Regions from separate parts of the Bradyrhizobium zhengyangense genome, predicted to be linked through region 1. Evidence: predicted binding sites of a transcription regulator. Region 1 holds the regulator's gene; the other holds the start of a gene.
The links. The regulator PhoB, encoded in region 1, activates phosphate uptake and scavenging genes when phosphate is short. The targets are predictions, from matches to a motif close to TGTCATNNANCTGTCAT.

Region 1 (9,648 bases):
TTCAGACCCGGCCATTCCCGCGGCAGAAAACGCACGGTGAGCGCGGCCAGCGCCAGGAAATGCGTGAAGCGCAGCACGTCGAGGTCAGTCTTGTCGATCGGATACATCCACTGCTCGATCAGCTTCGGCATGAAGTGCGAGAGCTGCGGGACATACCAGGTCAGCGTCACATAGAACGCCGCGGCGAGATAGGCGATCGAAATCCACATCGTCACGGGCGACGCCAGGATGCGCGACATGCGTCGCGCGCCTCCAAGCGCGCACCAGGCGCCGAACACGAACAGCAACTGCCAGGCAAAGGGATTGAAGGCCCAGAAGCCGTTCGGATAGGCGGAGAAGTAGAGGTCGAACTCCCAGGTCGCGGCGTAAAGCAGCGCCGAGAGCGCGAGCGTGACATCGGGCCGCCACTTCATCGACCACAGGATCAGCGGCAGCGCGAGCATCAGGACGATATAGAGCGGCAGCACGTCCATGTTGACGGGACGGAAGCGCAGCAGCAGCGCCTGCACGATGGTGACGTCGGGCTGCTTGAGAAAATCCATGATGCCCATCTCTTCGGTGTAGAGCGGGTTCTCGAAGCTGGTCGCGACGTAGGAGATTTCGGCGAGGAAGATCGTGAACAGGAAGACGTGGGCGACATAGATCTGCCAGACCCGGCGCAGAACCCGCGCGGTGGCGATGACGAAACCGTTCTCCAGCATCGCGCGGCCGTAGACGAAGGCTGCGGTATAGCCGGAAATGAAGATGAAGATCTCGGTGGCGTCGCTGAAGCCGTAATTGCGGATCGTGAACCAGGTCAGGAGATTCGGCGGCAGATGGTCGATGAAGATCAGCCACAGCGCGAGGCCGCGGAACAGATCGAGCCTGAGCTCGCGCTCGCCGATGGCCGGCAGCGTGATGGCCGGCGCAGCAATGCGCGGCTTGGCGTCGACAGATTTGACCTCCGCAGGCTTGGCGCCAGCGGTTCCCGCGATCGTCGATCCCGTCACTTGATCGGCAATGGTCATTGGGGGCCAAAAACCCTTCCGCAAATCGCGACGTTTCAGGAGTGTACCGGTCCAGGCGCCGCATCGCAAAGCGGCCGGATCACAATTCGGGTCTACTTCCTCGTGAATTCGGGCGGGACGATGTCGCCAGGACGGCCTGCGGCGTTTGGTTCCTGGAGGGGTTTTCGTTATGATGGCAACCATGTACCGCGCCGTGACCCGCCAGATCGAAGTGACCGTCGAGCCGAACTTTGTTCCGGAACAGTCCTCGGCCGACCGCTCGCGGTATTTCTGGTCCTACACCATCGTGATCACCAATTCGGGCGACGAGACCGTGCAGCTCAAGACGCGGCACTGGATCATCACCGATGCCTCGGGCCGGCAGCAGGAGGTCAGGGGCGAAGGCGTCGTCGGCGAGCAGCCGACCCTCGCCCCCGGCGAGCGCTTCGAATACACCTCGGGCGTGCCGCTCTCCACCGCCTCCGGCTTCATGACCGGTCGCTACCTGATGGTCAGCGAAAGCGGCGAACGCTTCGAGATCGACGTGCCGACGTTCTCGCTGGACAGCCCCGACAACAAGCGGGTGTTGAATTAGGGGCGGATGACGGTGCCGGAGGGTGGGCAAAGCGACTTGTCCGCCGTAGCTCGACGAGCGAAGGCGGAAGCGTGCGCTCCTTTGCCCACCCTACGACTTCCCGCTTGCGGCGGGCAGCTCCCGTGCCTACGCGTCCTCGACGCCCGCTTCGTCCGGCGTGAACTCATACACCGAGCTGCAGAACTCGCAGGTCACGACGACCTTGTCGTCCTTGACCATCGCGGAGCGGTCGTCGGGCGAAAAACTCTTCAGCATCGACGCGACTGCGTTGCGCGAGCAGGAGCATTGCGCGCTCAGGACCAGCGGATTGAACACGCGCACGCCGCGCTCGTGGAAGAGACGATAGAGCAGCCGTTCGCCGGAGAGATCGGGATCGATCAGCTCGACATCCTCGACCGTCTCGATCAGCGAGCGCGCCTCAACCCAGGCGTCGTCTTCGGCGACGCTGTGAACCTCAAGGCCCTCGGGCGCATCGCCGGGATGCAGATCGGCCTGCCGCGCGCGCTCCGGCGCCTTCGGCAGGAACTGCATCAGCATGCCGCCGGCGCGCCAGCGGTGCTTGCCGCCGTCGCTCGAGCGCCATTCCTCGCCGACAGCAAGGCGCACGCGCGTCGGGATCTGCTCGGAGCGCAGGAAATATTCGTGGGCGGCGTCTTCCAGGCTGCCGCCGTCGAGCGCAACCAGGCCCTGGTAACGGCTCATGTCCGGCCCCTGGTCGATGGTCATGGCGAGATGACCGCGGCCGAGCAGCGTGCCGGAGTCCCTGGCATCACCGAGGCGTTCGGCATCGAAGCGCGCATAGGCGCGCAGGCGATCGGGCGCCTGATAGTCGACCACCAGGAACGACACCGGCCCGTCAGTCTGGGCCTGCAGGATGAAGCGGCCCTCGAATTTCAGCGCCGAGCCGAGCAGCGTCGTCAGCACGATGGCTTCGCCGAGCAACTTGCCGACCGGTGCGGGATAATCGTGCTTGGTCAGGATCTCGTCGAGTGCGGGGCCAAGCCGCACCAGACGGCCGCGCACATCGAGCGCATCGACCTCGTAAGGCAGCACGGCGTCATCGACGGGAACTGCGGAAGGCGCGCGAACCGGGCCTTCGGGCCTGGTTTTCATGTCAGGGGATTGGGAAACCATGGCGCTTTATCTGGGGTCGAGGGCAGGAAATGGAAGGGGGTGTGAGCAGCAGCACTCTCAAACTCGGTGTCGTCCCGGACAAGCGCAAGCGTAGAGCCGGGACGACAGCGGTGTTTGTGGCCGGCGCGACGCCAACCACCCGCTACTTCACCGCGTCGAAGCACCAGGCCAAAATGCCCTTCTGCGCGTGCAGGCGATTTTCGGCCTCGTCGAACACGACCGATTGCGGACCGTCGATCACCTCGTCGGTGACCTCCTCGCCGCGATGGGCGGGCAAGCAGTGCATGAACAGCGCATCGGGCTTGGCCAGCGACATCAGCTTGGAATTGACCTGGTACGGCTTGAGCACGTTGTGACGGTGCTCACCTTCCTTGTCGCCCATCGACACCCAGGTGTCGGTGACGACGCAATCGGCGCCCTTCACCGCGGCCTCGGGATCGGTGCCGAGCACGATCGGCGCATTGGTCGCCTTGATCCAGTCGCGCATCACCTTCTTCGGGGCAAGCTCCGGCGGCGTTGCGACATTGAGCTTGAACTTGAAGCGCTCGGCGGCATGCGCCCAGGACGCCAGCACGTTGTTGTCGTCCCCGGTCCAGGCCACGGTCCGGCCTTCGATCGGGCCGCGGTGCTCCTCATAGGTCATGAGGTCGGCCATCACCTGGCAGGGATGCGAGCGCCGCGTCAGGCCGTTGATCACGGGTACGGTCGCGTAGGCCGCGAGCTCCAGCAACGCCTCGTGGTTGAGGATGCGGATCATGATGGCATCGACATAGCGCGACAGCACGCGCGCGGTGTCGGCAATGGTCTCGCCGCGGCCGAGCTGCATCTCGGCACCGGTGAGCATGATGGGCTCGCCACCGAGCTGGCGCATGGCGACGTCGAACGAGACGCGCGTGCGGGTCGAGGGGCGCTCGAAGATCATCGCCAGCGTCTTGCCCTCGAGCGGACGCACCGGCTGATGCGCCTTCTGCTTCGCCTTCATGGCGGAGGAGGCCGCGAGCATGCTCTTGAGCTCCGACAGCGGCAGCTCATTGATATCGAGGAAGTGCTTGGGTGCCTTGCTCATCAGCTTGCCGCCCGCTTGTTGCCCGACAGCGCCGTGCAGGCGCGTTCGAGCCTGATGATGCTGTCCTCGATCTCGGCTTCGGTGACGATCAAGGGCGGCAGGAAGCGCACGACATTGTCGCCGGCGCCGACGGTGAGCAGCTTCTCGTTGCGCAGCGCAGCGACCAGATCACCTGATGGCACCACGGCCTTGATGCCGATCAAGAGCCCCTCGCCGCGAATTTCGCTGACGATATCGGGGTGACGGTCGATCACGGAGGCCAGCTTCTGCTTGAGCAGCAGCGACATCTTCTGCACGTGGTCGAAGAAGCCGGGCTTGAGCATGACGTCGAGCACGGCGTTCGCGGCCGCGATCGCCAGCGGATTGCCGCCGAAGGTCGAGCCGTGCGAGCCGGGGCCCATGCCGGCGGCCGCATCCGCGGTCGCCAGGATCGCACCGATCGGGAAGCCGCCGCCGAGCGCTTTCGCCAGCGACATCACATCAGGCGTGACGCCGGTGCGGCGATGGGCAAAGAGCTCGCCAGTGCGGCCCATGCCGGTCTGCACCTCGTCGAACGCAAGCAGCAGGCCTTTCTCGTCGCAGAGCTGACGCAACGCCTTGAGGAAGGTGGGGGTCGCCGGACGTACGCCGCCCTCACCCTGGATCGGCTCGATCAGGATGCCGGCGGTGTGCGGGCCGATCGCCTTCTTCACGGCCTCGATGTCGCCATGCGGGATCTGGTCGAAGCCGTCCATCGGCGGACCGAAGCCTTCGAGATATTTTGCCGAGCCGGTCGCGGCCAGCGTCGCCAGCGTGCGACCGTGGAAGGCGCCTTCGAAGGTGATGATGCGGTAACGCTCGGGATGGCCCTTGGAGAAGTGATGATGGCGGACCAGCTTGATCACGCCCTCCAGCGCCTCGGCGCCGGAATTGCAGAAGAACACGAAGTCCGCAAAGCTCTCGTTGCAGAGGCGCGCAGCGAGCTTCTCACCGTCAGGACTCTGGAACAGGTTCGACATGTGCCAGAGCTTCGTCGCCTGCTCCTGCAGCGCCTTGACCAGCGCGGGATGGGCATGGCCGAGCGCATTCACGGCAACGCCCGAGGTGAAATCGAGATAGCGGTCGCCATTGGTTGCGATCAACCAGACGCCTTCACCGCGCTCGAAACCGATGTCGGCCCTGGCGAAAACGGGGAGCAAATGCGGCGCTGCGCTGTTGGTCATGACGGTCTCTTTAGTGGTCACTCAGGGTGTTTCGGACGGCCTGAACGCGCCTTGCGCAGCGCGTCATTTAGCCCGGAAAACGAAACGTGCCGCCTTTTAAGGGCGGCACGCGCAACTATCTTATGCTTGGCACCACGGGTGTCAATGCCGCCCGGAAAGCCCCAGGAAACGCTGATTCCGTAGTCTTGCGGTGCTAAATTTACGGGATTTTCGCCACGGAACATGTGGAAGCGAGTCGGCGGACTCTTGCGCGTGAGTCACGCCATATTGTAGCGTTTGGCTTGTCAGATACGACATCTCGTGCAGCGGTTCTGATCCCTTAAGTCCTCATGTACCGGCGTAAACGTTCGGGCGCATCTGGTGCGCCCGGCGAGCCTTAAGGGATTCTGGCGGCACGGGTTTTTCGAAGCTTAGGCATTCGTCGTGAGGCCCCAGGATGGCTGGCGCCGGCGAAGGAAAGGGTGCAATGACGGTTTTGACCTGGTCAGATGATCGCGTCGAGCAGCTGAAAAAGCTCTGGGAGGCCGGACTTTCGGCCAGCCAGATCGCCGCTGAGCTTGGTAACGTGACCCGCAACGCCGTGATCGGCAAGGTGCACAGGCTCGGCCTGTCCGGCCGCGCCAAGAGCCCCTCGTCAGCAGCTCCCCGGCCGCGCAAGGCGCGTCCAGCGCAGCACATGATGCGGGTGAGCCGCCCCATCGCACGCGGCAACACCGCGCTGGCGCAGGCCTTCGAGGTCGAGGTCGAGGCCGAGCCTGTTACCTACGACAACGTGGTGCCGATGAGCCAGCGGCTCTCGCTGCTCGAATTGAACGAAGCCACCTGCCACTGGCCGGTCGGCGATCCCTCGAGCCCGGATTTCTTCTTCTGCGGCGGCAAGGCGCTCTCCGGCCTGCCCTACTGCGCCCAGCACTCGCGGGTGGCCTATCAACCGGCGGCCGATCGCCGTCGTGCGCCGGCCAAGCCGAGCACGCGCTGAGCCCAGCTCTAGACGACATCGTCCCGGTACGGACCGGGACGATCGAGACGTAAAAAAGCGCGCCACAAGGCGCGCTTTTTTATTTTGCTTGCTTGCAGCCGCCGTTACGTCTGCTCGGCCTTCGCAAAGCGATCGTCGAGCGCATAGCCTGCGCCGCGGACGGTGCGGATCGGGTCTTGCTCGCGACCGAGATTGAGCAGCTTGCGCAGGCGGCCGATATGCACGTCGACGGTGCGTTCATCGATATAAATGTCGCGCCCCCAGACGCTGTCGAGCAGCTGCTCGCGCGAGAACACGCGGCCGGGATGCTCCAGGAAGAACTCCAGCAGACGATATTCGGTCGGGCCGAGATCGATCGGCCGGCCCGAGCGCGCCACGCGGCGCTTCTCGCGATCGAGCTCGATGTCGCCGAAGGCGAGCACGGTCGCAAGCCGCTCGGGGCTGGCGCGCCGCAGCAGGCCCTTCACGCGCGCGAGCAGCTCGGGCACCGAGAACGGCTTGACTATGTAATCGTCGGCGCCGGTCGCAAGGCCCCTTACCCGCTCGCTCTCCTCGCCACGCGCGGTGAGCATGATGATCGGAAGCTGCTTCGTATCGGAGCGTGCGCGCAGCCGGCGGCACAGCTCGATACCTGATAGTCCCGGCAGCATCCAGTCGAGCACGATCAGATCGGGGATGTGCTCCTTGAGGCGGGTGTCGGCATCGTCGCCGCGCATCACCGTCTCGACGTCATAGCCGTCGCCTTCGAGGTTGTAGCGGAGAAGCTCGGTGAGAGCTTCCTCGTCCTCAACAACCATAATGCGTGCGCCCATGGGCTCGTCGCTCCTTAAGTATTCGGGATCGTCGTGGCGAAGGTCGTCATGTCGCCCTTCGGCCGCTTGTCGGTGATGGCCTGGCCTTCGATCATGTAGAACACGGTCTCGGCGATGTTGGTGGCATGGTCGCCGATCCGTTCGATGTTCTTGGCGCAGAACATCAGATGGATGCAGAACGAGATGTTGCGCGGATCCTCCATCATGTAGGTGAGGAGTTCGCGGAACAGCGAGGTGCAGATGGCGTCGACCTCTTCGTCGCCCTTCCACACCGTCATCGCCGCCGGCAGATCATGCGCGGCGTAGGCGTCCAGCACCGACTTGACCTGCTGCTGCACGAGGTCGGTCATGTGTTCGAGGCCGCGGAACAGTTTGAGCGGATGGAAATCCGTCTCCAGCGCCGCGACGCGCTTGCCCATGTTCTTGGCGAGGTCGCCGATGCGCTCGAGGTCGGTTGCAACGCGCATGGCACCGACGATCTCGCGCAGATCGACCGCCATCGGCTGGCGGCGTGCGATGGTGAGCACGGCGCGCTCCTCGATCTTCTTCTGGAGCGCGTCGAGCTCGGCGTCGATGGTGACGACGCGCTGGCCAAGCGCGACGTCGCGGCGGATCAGCGCATCGACGGAATCGACGATCATGCGCTCGGCGATGCCCCCCATCTCGGCGACGAGGCGCGTGAGCTCCTGGAGGTCGGTGTCGAAGGCTTTTGCGGTATGTTCAGAACCCATGTCCTGTCTCCTCAGCCGAACCGGCCGGTGATGTAATCCTGCGTACGCCGGTCGGACGGCGACGTGAAGATCTTGCTGGTGTCGTCGAACTCGATCAGCTCGCCGAGATACATGAAGGCGGTCTTGTCGGAGACACGGGCCGCCTGCTGCATGTTGTGGGTGACGATCGCGATCGTGTAGTTCTCGGACAGTTCCTGGATCAGCTCCTCGACCTTGGCGGTCGAGATCGGATCAAGCGCCGAGCAGGGCTCGTCGAACAAGATCACTTCAGGCCGCACCGCGACGGTGCGGGCGATGCAGAGGCGCTGCTGCTGGCCGCCCGAGAGCGACAGGCCGGAGGCGTTGAGCTTGTCCTTGACCTCGTTCCACAGCGCGCCGCCGCGCAGCGCCTTCTCGACGCGATCGTCCATCTCGGACTTCGAGATCTTCTCGTAGAGGCGGATGCCGAAGGCGATGTTCTCGTAGATCGTCATCGGGAACGGCGTCGGCTTCTGGAACACCATGCCGACGCGGGCGCGCAGCAAATTGAGGTCCAGCTTGGGGTCAAGGATGTTGGTCTGGTCCAGCATCAGCTGACCGGTGACGCGCTGGCCGGGATAGAGGTCGTACATCCGGTTGAAGATGCGCAGCAGGGTCGACTTGCCGCAGCCCGACGGGCCGATGAAGGCCGTGACGCGGTTGGTGCCGAGCGCCAGATTGATGTTCTTCAGCGCGTGGTGCTCGCCGTAATAGAAGTTGAGGTTGCGCACCGTCACCTTGGCCGGGGCTTCCGGCAGCGGCTGTTGCGACGCCAAATGAGCGTTCGAACTCACGGATACGGAAAGGTCGGTCATTTTGCAGTCCTCTCGGCGCCGAGAATGCGCGCGCCAATGTTCAGGGCAAGCACGGTGAGGGTGATCAACAGCGCACCGCTCCAGGCGAGCTGCTTCCAATAGGCGTAGGGGCTCTGGACGAAATTGTTGATGGTCACCGGCAGGTTCGCCATCGTCTTGTTCAGGCCGAGGCTGAAGAACTGGTTCGACAGCGCGGTGAAGAGCAGCGGCGCGGTCTCGCCGGCGACGCGGGCGGTGGCGAGCAGCACGCCGGTGATAAGACCGGAGCGGGCCGCGCGGTAGGCGATCCGCTTGATCACCAGCGAGCGCGGCAGGCCGAGCGCGGAAGCCGCCTCGCGCAGCGCGTTGGGCACCAGCAGCAACATGTCCTCGGTCGTGCGCAGCACCACCGGGATCACGATGACGGCCAGCGCGAGCGAACCTGCGATCGCCGAGAAACCGCGCATCGGTACCACTACTGCGCCGTAGATGAACAAGCCGATGATGATCGAAGGCGCCGACAGCAGGATGTCGTTGATGAAGCGGATCACCGAGGTCAGCTTGTCGTTGCGGCCGTACTCGGCGAGATAGGTGCCGGCGAACAGGCCGAGCGGCGCGCCGATGCCGACGCCGATCACGGTCATGATCAGCGAGCCGACGATAGCGTTGCGGAGGCCGCCTTCGGTCGAGCCCGGAGGCGGGGTATCAGCAACGAACAGGTCGAGGCTGAGGCCGGCCACGCCGTTATAGAGCAGCGTGATCAGGATCAGCGCGAGCCAGGTGACGCCGAAGGCGGCGGCACCGACGCAGAGCCCGCGAATGACGATGTCCTTGCGGCGGCGGCGTGCGTAAATCGGGTTCATGTTACTTCCCCGCCTTCTTTTCCAGGCGCAGCAGCATCAGCCTGGCGCCGGCGAGCACGAAGAACGTCAGCACGAACAGCAACAGGCCGAGTAGGATCAGGCCGGACTGGTGCAGGCCGTCGCTCTCGGCGAATTCGGATGCGATCGCCGCCGAGATCGTGGTGCCCGGCGCGAAGATCGATGACGAGATGCGGAACGAGTTGCCGATGATGAAGGTCACGGCCATGGTCTCGCCGAGGGCGCGCCCCAGGGCCAGCATGACACCGCCGATGATGCCGACGCGGGTGTAGGGGATCACGACGCTGCGGACGACTTCCCAGGTGGTGCAGCCGACGCCGTAGGCGGCCTCTTTCAGCACCGGCGGCACGGTCTTGAACACGTCGACCGAGATCGAGGTGATGAAGGGCAGCACCATGATCGCGAGGATCAGCGCGGCGTTGAACAGGCTGAGATAGGACGGGGGACCTG
Region 2 (9,648 bases), on a different contig from region 1:
TCGCCAAGGTCGACGACGTCCGCGATCTCTTTGCCTATCTGAAGACATTGCCGCTGGTCGCGGGTCGCGTGCGCGACCACGATCTGCCGTTTCCCTTCAACATCCGCCGCAATGTCGGCATCTGGAAATTGCTGTTCATGGATGTCAGGCCGTTCGTGCCGGCGGCGATGCATCCGGCAGAGTGGAATCGCGGCGCCTATCTCGTGAACGGTTTTGGCCACTGCGCCGAATGCCACAGCCCGCGCAATGTTCTGGGCGGCGTCATCAGCTCGCAGCGCTTTGCCGGCGGCCCCAATCCCGAAGGCGAGGGCTGGGTGCCGAACATCACCCAGAAGGGCATCGGTGACTGGAGCGAGAAGGATATTGCCGACTTCCTCGAAACCGGCGACATGCCCGAGGGCGACAGCGCATCGGGCGCGATGCGGCCGGTAATCAAGAACCTCGCGCAACTGAAGCCGGAGGATCGCGCCGCGATGGCCGCCTATCTGAAGTCGTTGCCGCCGGTCGACGGCCCGACGCCGCCCAAGCGCAAGGAAGGCGGCGGCTGAGCGGCACCGGCTAGCCGGTGCCGAACGCCTTGAAGGTGATGATGGTGAGCGTGTCCTGGATGCCGGGCAGCACCTGCACCTTCTCGTTGACGAAGTGGCCGATGTCGGTGTCCTTGTCGACATAGAACTTTACCAGCAAATCGTATTGGCCGGCGGTGGAGTAGATCTCGGAGGCGATCTCGGCTTCGGCAAGCGCATTGGCCACCGTGTAGGACTGGCCAAGCTTGCATTTAATCTGGACGAAGAAAGGAACCATTGCAGTCAACTCCGAAGACATATCTTGCCGCTAATAGGCCAAAACCGGCCCCATTTAGCAAGCGGGCTGGCCGACCGCCAGACACCGGTCCGCGGCTTTACGACGTCACCGCCGCTGCCGCAAATGCATCCCTGAGCCGCTGGGCGAGCTCGGTCTTGCGATAGGGCTTGGTCAGGACGACGGCCTCAGCTTGCGCGCGGCCCTGCTCGACCAGGGTTTCCAGCGCATAGCCCGAGGTAAACAGCACCGGCAGGCCGGGACGAATACGACGGGCCTGATCGGCGAGCTCCCATCCACTCATGCCGCCGGGCATGACGATATCGGTGAACAGCATATCGATGCCGGGGTCGGCGCGCAGCCGCTGCAGGGCCTCCTTGCCGTTAACGGCGGCGACGACGCGATAGCCGAGCGCCTCCACGCGGAGGATCACCGAGGAACGCACGAACGGATCGTCCTCTGCGATCAGGATGGTCTCATGGCCGCGCGGTGCGGCTTCGTCGTTCTCGGGCATTTCGGCCACGGTTTGTCCGGCGCCGACGCGCGGCAGGTAGATCCGGACCGTCGTCCCAAGACCCTGCTCGCTATAGATCGAGACATGGCCGTCGGATTGCTTGGCGAAGCCATAGATCATGCTCAGCCCGAGGCCGGACCCCTTGCCGACTTCCTTGGTGGTAAAGAACGGCTCGAAGGCGCGCTCGATGACCTCAGGCGTCATGCCTTCGCCGTCATCAGTCACCGAGATCAGGGCATAGCTGCCGGATGCGACCTCGGGGTGAAGCGCGCGATAGTCCTCGTCGATTGCGGCAATCTCCGTGCTCAGCGTCAAATGCCCGCCTGATGGCATCGCGTCCTGCGCGTTGAGCGCCAGGTTCAGCACGGCGGATTCGAGCTGGGCGCGGTCCGCAAAGGCCTGGATGGTGCCGGAACCGAACGTCGTCCTGATCTCGATGTTCTCGCGCAAGGTGCGCTTGAACAGCTTGAGCATGGACAAGATCAGCTCGCGGCAATCGATCGTGCGCGGCTGGAGCAATTGACGACGGCTGAACGCCAGCAGCCGCTGCGTCAGTTCCGCGCCGCGTTCGCCGGACTCGCAGATGTCGTCGGCAAATTGCCGCAGATCGGGCCGCGCCTTGAGCTGCTCGCTGAGGTGCTCGGCGTTGCCGATGATCACGGTGAGGAGATTGTTGAAGTCGTGGGCGATGCCGCCGGAGAGCTGGCCGACCGTCTCCATCTTCTGCGCCTGCTGGAGCTGCTGCTCGGTCAGCTTGCGCGCGGTCAGGTCGTGAACGATGCCGACGTAGATCAGCTCGCCATCCTGCCAGGCCTGGCCGACCGACAGGTCCATCGGGAAGGTCGATCCGTCCTTGCGCAGGCCGGCGGTCTCCCCGGTTGCGAAACCCGGCGCACGACCGGTCGATGAGGGCCTCTTCTCGTCAGCCATCAGCATACCGATGTCGAGATTCATGACCTCGTCGGCGCGATAGCCGAACAGCCGTTCGCAGGCGGGGTTGAACAGCAGAATGCGGGCTTGTGCGTCGAACAGGATGACGCCGTCGACCGCGGTCTCGACGATGGCGGTGAGACGCGTCATGCTCTCGCGCATCGCGCGCTGGGCCTCGCCCACCTGTTTCAACAGCTGGGTCGCATCGCGGCTCTTGATCTCCTCCACCTCGAGCGCGGCTTGGACTTTTTGCAGCTCGAACGGGGAGGGGATCGTCAGGATTTTCGGCAGCAGGGGCCAGAGCGCGGCCGCGGTGAAGATCGACGCGACGGCGGTTGCCGCCTTGACCAGGCCCTCGATGCCATAGATCGGCACCCAGAGCGTGTAGATCGAGAGCATATGCGTCAGGCCGCAGGCCATGATGAAGATCGCGAACGCCCAGAACACCCAGCCGAACTGGAGGTCACGCCGCTTGGTGACAAGGATCGCGAGTGCGAACGGAATCGAGAAATACGCCGCCGCGATGGCGGCGTCCGAGACGGCGTGGAGCCAGATCAGCTCGGGCTCCCACAGCAGGCAGATGCCGTGCGGTGAGAACATCGAGGAGTCGAGGATGCGTTCGAAATAGGCCCACATGATTTATTCCCAAGAGGATTGCGGGCCGAGGCCGGCCCGCAATTTGGCTGGACGAATCCATCCCCTAACGTGTCATTCGCACAGTTGGCCGCCAAGGCCGGGCGATGCCGAGGTCATATTTTCGCAGGGTATGCCCGCTTCCGGGACGACAGGGCTGCGCGGCTTTGTTCTGCCTGATTCGCCGGCTTGCTGGGGCTGCGGGGGCGCGCTAGGACAGGGCATGTGAGGACGGATCATGGCCGTGGTTTCTTCAAACAAGCGTATCCTGCGATGACCACGCCCGTGGCGCTCACCATCGCCGGCTCGGATTCGAGCGGCGGCGCCGGCATTCAGGCCGACCTGAAGACGTTTGCCGCGCTTGGCGTCTATGGCGCGTCCGCGATCACGGCGCTGACGGCGCAGAACACCAAGGGCGTCACCGGCATTCATGCGGTGCCCGCAGCGTTCGTCACCGCGCAGATCGATGCCGTGTTTTCCGATCTCGATGTCGGCGCGGTGAAGATCGGCATGGTGGCGCAGGCCGCGAGCATCGATGCGATCGCTTCTGCGCTGGCGCGCTGGAAGCCTCGCCATGTCGTCCTCGATCCCGTGATGGTCGCAACATCAGGCGACCGCCTGCTCGCCGCAGAGGCCGTCGCAGCGTTGCGCACCAAACTGATGCCGCTCGCATCCGTGATCACGCCCAACTTGCCGGAGGCGGCCGCGCTGCTCGACGAGCCGATTGCGCTAACCGAGGTCGAGATCGAAAGCCAGGGCCGCCGCCTGCTGTCTCTCGGCTGCCGCGCGGTCCTGATCAAGGGCGGGCACGGCGAGGGGGCGGAGAGCACCGACTATCTCGTGGGTGCGGACACCACGATCGCGCTTGCCGCGCCGCGCGTCGCCACCCGCAATACCCACGGCACCGGCTGCTCGCTGTCGTCAGCGGTGGCGGCGAGCCTCGCCAAGGGCGAGGATCTCGAGACGGCCGTACGCAATGCCAAGAGCTGGATCAGCGCGGCGATCGCTTCTGCCGACCGTTTCAGCGTCGGTCACGGCCACGGGCCGATCCATCATTTCCACAAGTTTTACTGACGCCGGCGTCTTTGCTGGCGCCGCCAGTCCGGCCATTAACCAATTTGGCCGTGGTTCCGGGTCTTGCGGGCCATCGTTGCCTGACCATGTCGCCTGATTGTCGCATGTGACTGATATTCGCGGGGAGGGCGAGGCAAGGTTCGATTCGTATCTGAGGGTGCCTCAAGGGTTCAATCGGTCATCCCCCTGTCACGGGACACAGTTACAGGCTGGCGCATGGGAAGTTACGATGTGAGTGACGAGAGCCCGGAGCGGCGCTTTCGCACGTTGTTCATCTCCGACGTTCATCTCGGAGCCCGCGGCTCTCAAGCCGACCTTTTGCTGGATTTCCTGCGCTACCACGATGCCGACACGATCTATCTTGTCGGCGACATCGTCGACGGCTGGGCGTTGAAATCGAGCTGGCACTGGCCGCAATCGCACAACGATCTGGTCCAGAAGTTGCTGCGCAAGGCGCGCAAGGGCGCCAAGATCATTTACGTGCCCGGCAATCACGACGAGTTCCTTCGCAACTATTACGGCACCCATTTCGGCGGCATCGACGTCGTCGAGAACACGGTACACACCGGCGCGGACGGCAAGCGCTATCTCGTAATCCACGGTGACATCTTCGACCTCGTGGTGCAGAACGCGCGCTGGCTCGCCCATCTCGGCGACAAGGCCTACGATTTCGCGATCCAGATGAATCGCTTCGTCAACTTCTTCCGCCGCCTGTTCGGCGTTCCCTATTGGTCGCTGTCGCAATGGGCCAAGCAGAAGGTGAAGAACGCCGTCAACTATATCGGCGCGTTTGAGCAGGCACTGTCCGCCGAAGCGCGGCGCCACGACGCCGACGGCGTGATCTGCGGCCACATCCACTATGCCGTGATCCGCGACGAGAACGGCATCCGCTACATGAACTGCGGCGACTGGGTCGAAAGCTGCACTGCGCTGGTTGAGCACGACGACGGCCGTTTCGAGATCATCACCTGGGCGGATCATCTGCAGAAGCCGGTACAAGTGCCGCAGGTGGCAGCAAGGGCGGCCTGATGCGCATCCTGGTTGCGACCGACGCCTGGCACCCGCAAGTCAACGGTGTGGTTCGGACGCTGACCAAGCTCGCTGACGCCGCCAAAGGGCTTCAAATCGAAGGTCGCGGTGTCGAGTTCACGTTCCTGACGCCGCAATCGTTCCGCACCTTCGCGATGCCGAGCTATCGCGACGTGCGGCTGGCGATGCCGCGCCCGGCGCGCATTGTAGAGCTGATCGAGGAAGCGCGGCCCGACAGCATCCATATCGCGACCGAAGGGCCGATCGGCCTGATGGTCCGCCGCTATTGCCGCCAGCGCAAGCTGCCGTTCACGACCAGCTTCCACACGCGATTTCCCGAATATGTCCGCGCCCGCGTGCCGGTGCCGGGGTCGCTGATCTGGCGGGCGCTACGCCGTTTCCACAGCCCGAGCCGGGCCGTGATGGCGGCGACGCCCGCTTTGGCCCGGGAGCTCAGTGAGCGCGGCTTCGACAATGTCGTGCTGTGGCCGCGCGGCGTCGACACCCATCTGTTCCATCCCCGTGCCGTCGATCTTTGCCTGCCGGCGCCGATATTCCTCTCGGTCGGCCGCGTCGCGGTGGAGAAGAATCTGGAGGCGTTCCTCGACCTCGATCTGCCCGGCACCAAGGTGATTGTCGGTGACGGCCCGGCGCGCAACGTGCTGGAAGAGGCCTATCCCGACGCGATTTTCCTCGGCGAAAAGCACGGCGAGGAACTGGCGGACATCTATGCGGCGGCCGACGTCTTCGTGTTTCCGAGCAAGACCGATACGTTCGGCCTGGTCCTGCTCGAGGCGCTCGCGAGCGGCCTGCCGGTCGCGGCCTTCCCGGTGAAGGGCCCCCGCGATGTCATCGGCGATGCGCCGGTCGGCGCGTTGGACCATGACCTGGGTAACGCCTGTTTCGCCGCGCTCGACATTTCCAGGCAGGCCTGCGTCGAATTTGCCGCCGCCTACACATGGGAGGCCTCGGCGAGGGCCTTTGTCGACAGTATCCGCGCAGTCGGCGCGGTGCTGCCCGGCCTGGACGGGGTGGAACAGGCGCGCTTCGTGGCCTGACCCAGCGGGAAAAATCCTCGCGCGGAGGTGTCTTGCCCGCGCCACATCCCGCGCGATAACATCCCGCCATGTCCGAACAGCCCCTTCCGATCGGCCCCGCCGATATCGACGCCGCAGCGCGCGTGCTCGCGCCCTTCGCCGTCCGCACCCCGCTGTTGTCCTTTCCCGTGCTCAACGAGCGCGTGGGCGCAAAAGTGTTCCTGAAGCCGGAGATGCTCCAGCGCACCGGCTCCTTCAAGTTCCGTGGCGCCTTCAACAAGGTGTTCTCGATCCCGCAGAACAAGCGCGCCGGCGGCGTCGTCGCGTTCTCCTCGGGCAACCACGCCCAGGGCGTGGCGGCGGCTGCAAAAATCCTCGACATGCACGCGACCATCGTGATGCCGGGGGACGCGCCGCTGTCGAAGCGCGAGCGCACCAAATCATACGGCGCGGAGGTCGTGCTCTACGACCGCTACAACGACGACCGCGAGGCGATCTCGCGCGGCATCGCCGAGAAGCGCGGCGCGACATTGGTGCGGCCCTATGACGATCCCTTCGTGATCGCAGGCCAGGGTACCGCCGGCCGCGAGATCGCGGAGGACATGGCAGCGCTCGGCCTCTCACCTGACATCGTGGTGGCGCCGGCCTCCGGCGGCGGCCTGATCGCGGGCGTCGCTACCGCCGTGAAGGCGCGTTATCCGCAAGCCCAGATCGTCGTAGCTGAGCCGGAAGCGTTCGACGATCACGGCATCTCGCTGACCGCTGGCCATCGCGAGCCGCATCCGCCGGCGGGCCGCACCATCTGCGATGCACTGATGGCGTTGATCCCGGGCGAGATGACCTTTGCGATCAACAGCAAGCTGCTGGCGCGCGGCGTGACGGCGTCGGACAAGGAAGTCGGCGCGGCGGTTGCCTTTGCCTATCACGAGCTGAAGCTTGTGGTCGAGCCAGGCGGCGCAGTTGGCCTTGCTGCGCTGCTTGCGGGACGTCTGGATGTTGCCGGCAGGAACGTCGTCATCGTCCTCTCCGGCGGCAATGTCGATGCGGATTTGTTCGCCGAGCTGGTGGCCTGATTTTCCGGGAGATTGTGACCGCTGAACAGCCTCGTTCTGGAGACCCGCGAGGGCCAAGTAGAGATTTTCGATGAGCCGACATATTCGTTCGGTTCAGCCGATAATCTGCGAAAGTACAATGCGGAGATGCGCCTTGACGACGCTCATCTCAATTCCGTTCACGGAGCAAGAGTCGACGGGAAGTGGTCCGTGATCGTTGGCGCCAGCGGTGGATTTTCCGGTGTCCATCAGCACTCCGCTGTCGAAGTCGACGGTCGTCTATATCTCGCGGTCGGTGACCGAGTGGTCTGCCTAAACCTTGGAACAGGTCTGATGGAGTGGTCGCGGCGCGTTGATCCGGCAACTTGCTTCGGGGTCTATTGGGATCGCCCTCACGAAGCGCTCATATCTCACGGTGAGGTACAGATTTCTCGTTTGTCTCTGGTGGGCGACGAACTCTGGAGCGCGATAGGCGCCGACATTTTCTCGGAAGGGTTCAGATGTTTGGCTGAAGGCATCGAAGTCGTAGATTTCAATCGCTCAGTGTACCTTTTTGACTATCGCAGCGGCGCGGTTCTGGCCGGCCCGTAAAGTACGTGCCGCGAACATGCAGAAGGGGCAGAGCGTTCCGCTCTGCCCCTTTGTCGTTCGTTGCCTGCCGCGATCAATGCATGAAGCTGCGGTGGTTGTTGCCGCCGTTCATCGCGGGCGACTGGTTCATCGACTGGCGGAAGTTGTTGTTGCCGCCACCGTTCCCCATCGCATTGAACTGCGGCCGATTGTTCTGGACTTGCGCCTTGTTCACCGGGTTGTTGTTGAGCTTCACGACGCCGCTGTTGACGCGGATCGGCTGGTTCTGTGGCTGAACATTCGTGGTCTTCACGTCGGTGGTCTTGACGTCGACGGTCGAACCGGTCTTGCCTGTAGTCACCGGCATGCTCACGATCTTGCCCGCCGGGCCAGCATTGTTGTTGCCCGTGTTCGGCGTGGTGTTGGTCACCGGCAGCGTCACGATCTTGCCGATGCCGTTATTGTTCGTGGTGGTGTTGGTCGGCGCGGGCAGGGTGATGATCTTGTTGACGGTGCCATCGACGGGCTTCTGCACGACCGGCAGGTTGGCGTTCATCGGCAAACCATTGCCCTGCTGCATCAGCGGCATGTATTTGGGCTGGCCGAGATTGCCCATCTTCAAGGTCGGGGCGACGTTCTGCGGCGCCAGGAACTTGGTTGCCTGCATCAGCGGGATGATCTTCGGCTGCGTCTCGAGCTTCAGCGCGGCTTGCGCATAGGGGCTGTTGCCGTATTTGCTATAGAAGGCCTGGTAGCCGATCGGCGAGTTCAAGAGCACCGCTTCGTGCCAGGCCTGCGAGATCAGCAGGTTCGCCAGCAGCCAGCGGATGTGATCGCACAGCGGGTCGTGCGGATACATCGCGACGAACTCCTGATAGTACTCCGGCCTGCCCTCCGACAGCACGTAATCATAGGCCTGGCGCGCCGAGCGGCTCGGCAGGTTGGAGGCCATCTGCACCACCGGCGCATGCTCCGGCGCGCGGTTGGCGGCCACGGCGGTGTCGCCGAAGAAGGTGAAGTCGGAGGTGAGCGAGGAGCTCTCCCAGGGAACTTGCGCGCCGCTGGTGGTCTGGTTCACCGCGAGCCGCACGCGCTTGAACAACTGCTCGATCGGCACGTTGGGCTCGCGCGCTACGTTCAGGAAGGCCTGCGTATAGGGGCTGTGGCCGTTGTTGCCGTCGAGCGCTTCGGCGCCCGGCGCGGTCGAATAGCCGACGATCGAGCCGTTCGGCGCATCGACGATGGCCAGGCCGCGGCCGGCGTCGTTCACGTTGGGGAACGGATTGTTGCGGCAGGCGTCGAGCACGACGATGCGCATCCGGCTCGGGATCGTCTCGAGCGTCGACATCACGTCGACCAGACGGACGGAGTCGTTGACGAGCTCGGTCTGGTTCGAGACTTTCGCGTCGACGGGAACGAGATAGTTCTCACCGGCAAGCTGCACGCCGTGACCGGCGTAATAGACCATCGCCACGGTGTTCGGACCGCGCGCGGACACTTTTGCTGAGAAATCCTGCACCACGCGCAGCATGTCGTTCTGGCCGAGGTCGGTGGCCGAGATCACCTCGAAGCCGGCCGAGTTGAGGAACTGCGCCATCGACTGGGCGTCATTGTCGGGATTGGCGAGCTGCGGCGCGTTCCGGTAGTTCGAATTGCCGATCACCAGCGCCACCCGCTGCTCCGGGCCTTGCAGCGCAGTCGGGGCAGGCACGACGGGGGCAACTTGCGCGGAAACAGGGCCGCAGGCGAAGCCGAACAGGCTTCCCAGCAGGCCGGCAGTCATCAAGGCGGATTTCAGGCGGAACATGGCGTGCTCCTTTGGCACTCATCTCGATGCGAGATTGGTTGCGAGGAAGCTAGGTCGCGTTCGAAGCCGCGGTCCGTGATCGCGATCACCCTGGACGGGGCGTGATCTAGGTCACGCAAGGCGTCGGTGCACTAGGGGAAGCTGCGGACGAGCTCAATTTGCCCGACGATTGCGGCATTGAAGGCATCGAGGTCCTCGGCC

Region 2: the regulator PhoB is predicted to act here: its motif matches at 4,129-4,145, upstream of L6639_RS30165 (UDP-2,3-diacylglucosamine diphosphatase).

The regions. Positions count from the first base shown of each region.
Region 1 is NZ_JAKLTZ010000006.1:321,820-331,467, forward strand. It holds gene L6639_RS24355 (OpgC domain-containing protein) at 1-1,007, opposite strand, end outside; gene apaG (Co2+/Mg2+ efflux protein ApaG) at 1,189-1,581, shown strand; gene L6639_RS24365 (Hsp33 family molecular chaperone) at 1,708-2,715, opposite strand; gene argF (ornithine carbamoyltransferase) at 2,858-3,781, opposite strand; gene L6639_RS24375 (aspartate aminotransferase family protein) at 3,781-4,983, opposite strand; gene L6639_RS24380 (GcrA family cell cycle regulator) at 5,450-5,962, shown strand; gene phoB (phosphate regulon transcriptional regulator PhoB) at 6,067-6,774, opposite strand; gene phoU (phosphate signaling complex protein PhoU) at 6,789-7,505, opposite strand; gene pstB (phosphate ABC transporter ATP-binding protein PstB) at 7,517-8,338, opposite strand; gene pstA (phosphate ABC transporter permease PstA) at 8,335-9,180, opposite strand; gene pstC (phosphate ABC transporter permease subunit PstC) at 9,182-9,648, opposite strand, start outside.
Region 2 is NZ_JAKLTZ010000010.1:62,060-71,707, reverse strand. It holds gene L6639_RS30185 (c-type cytochrome) at 1-548, shown strand, start outside; gene L6639_RS30180 (Lrp/AsnC ligand binding domain-containing protein) at 559-804, opposite strand; gene L6639_RS30175 (PAS domain S-box protein) at 902-2,881, opposite strand; gene thiD (bifunctional hydroxymethylpyrimidine kinase/phosphomethylpyrimidine kinase) at 3,152-3,952, shown strand; gene L6639_RS30165 (UDP-2,3-diacylglucosamine diphosphatase) at 4,169-4,981, shown strand; gene L6639_RS30160 (glycosyltransferase family 4 protein) at 4,981-6,039, shown strand; gene L6639_RS30155 (threonine/serine dehydratase family protein) at 6,108-7,091, shown strand; gene L6639_RS30150 (hypothetical protein) at 7,281-7,661, shown strand; gene L6639_RS30145 (caspase family protein) at 7,735-9,447, opposite strand; gene L6639_RS30140 (ADP-ribosylation/crystallin J1) at 9,579-9,648, opposite strand, start outside.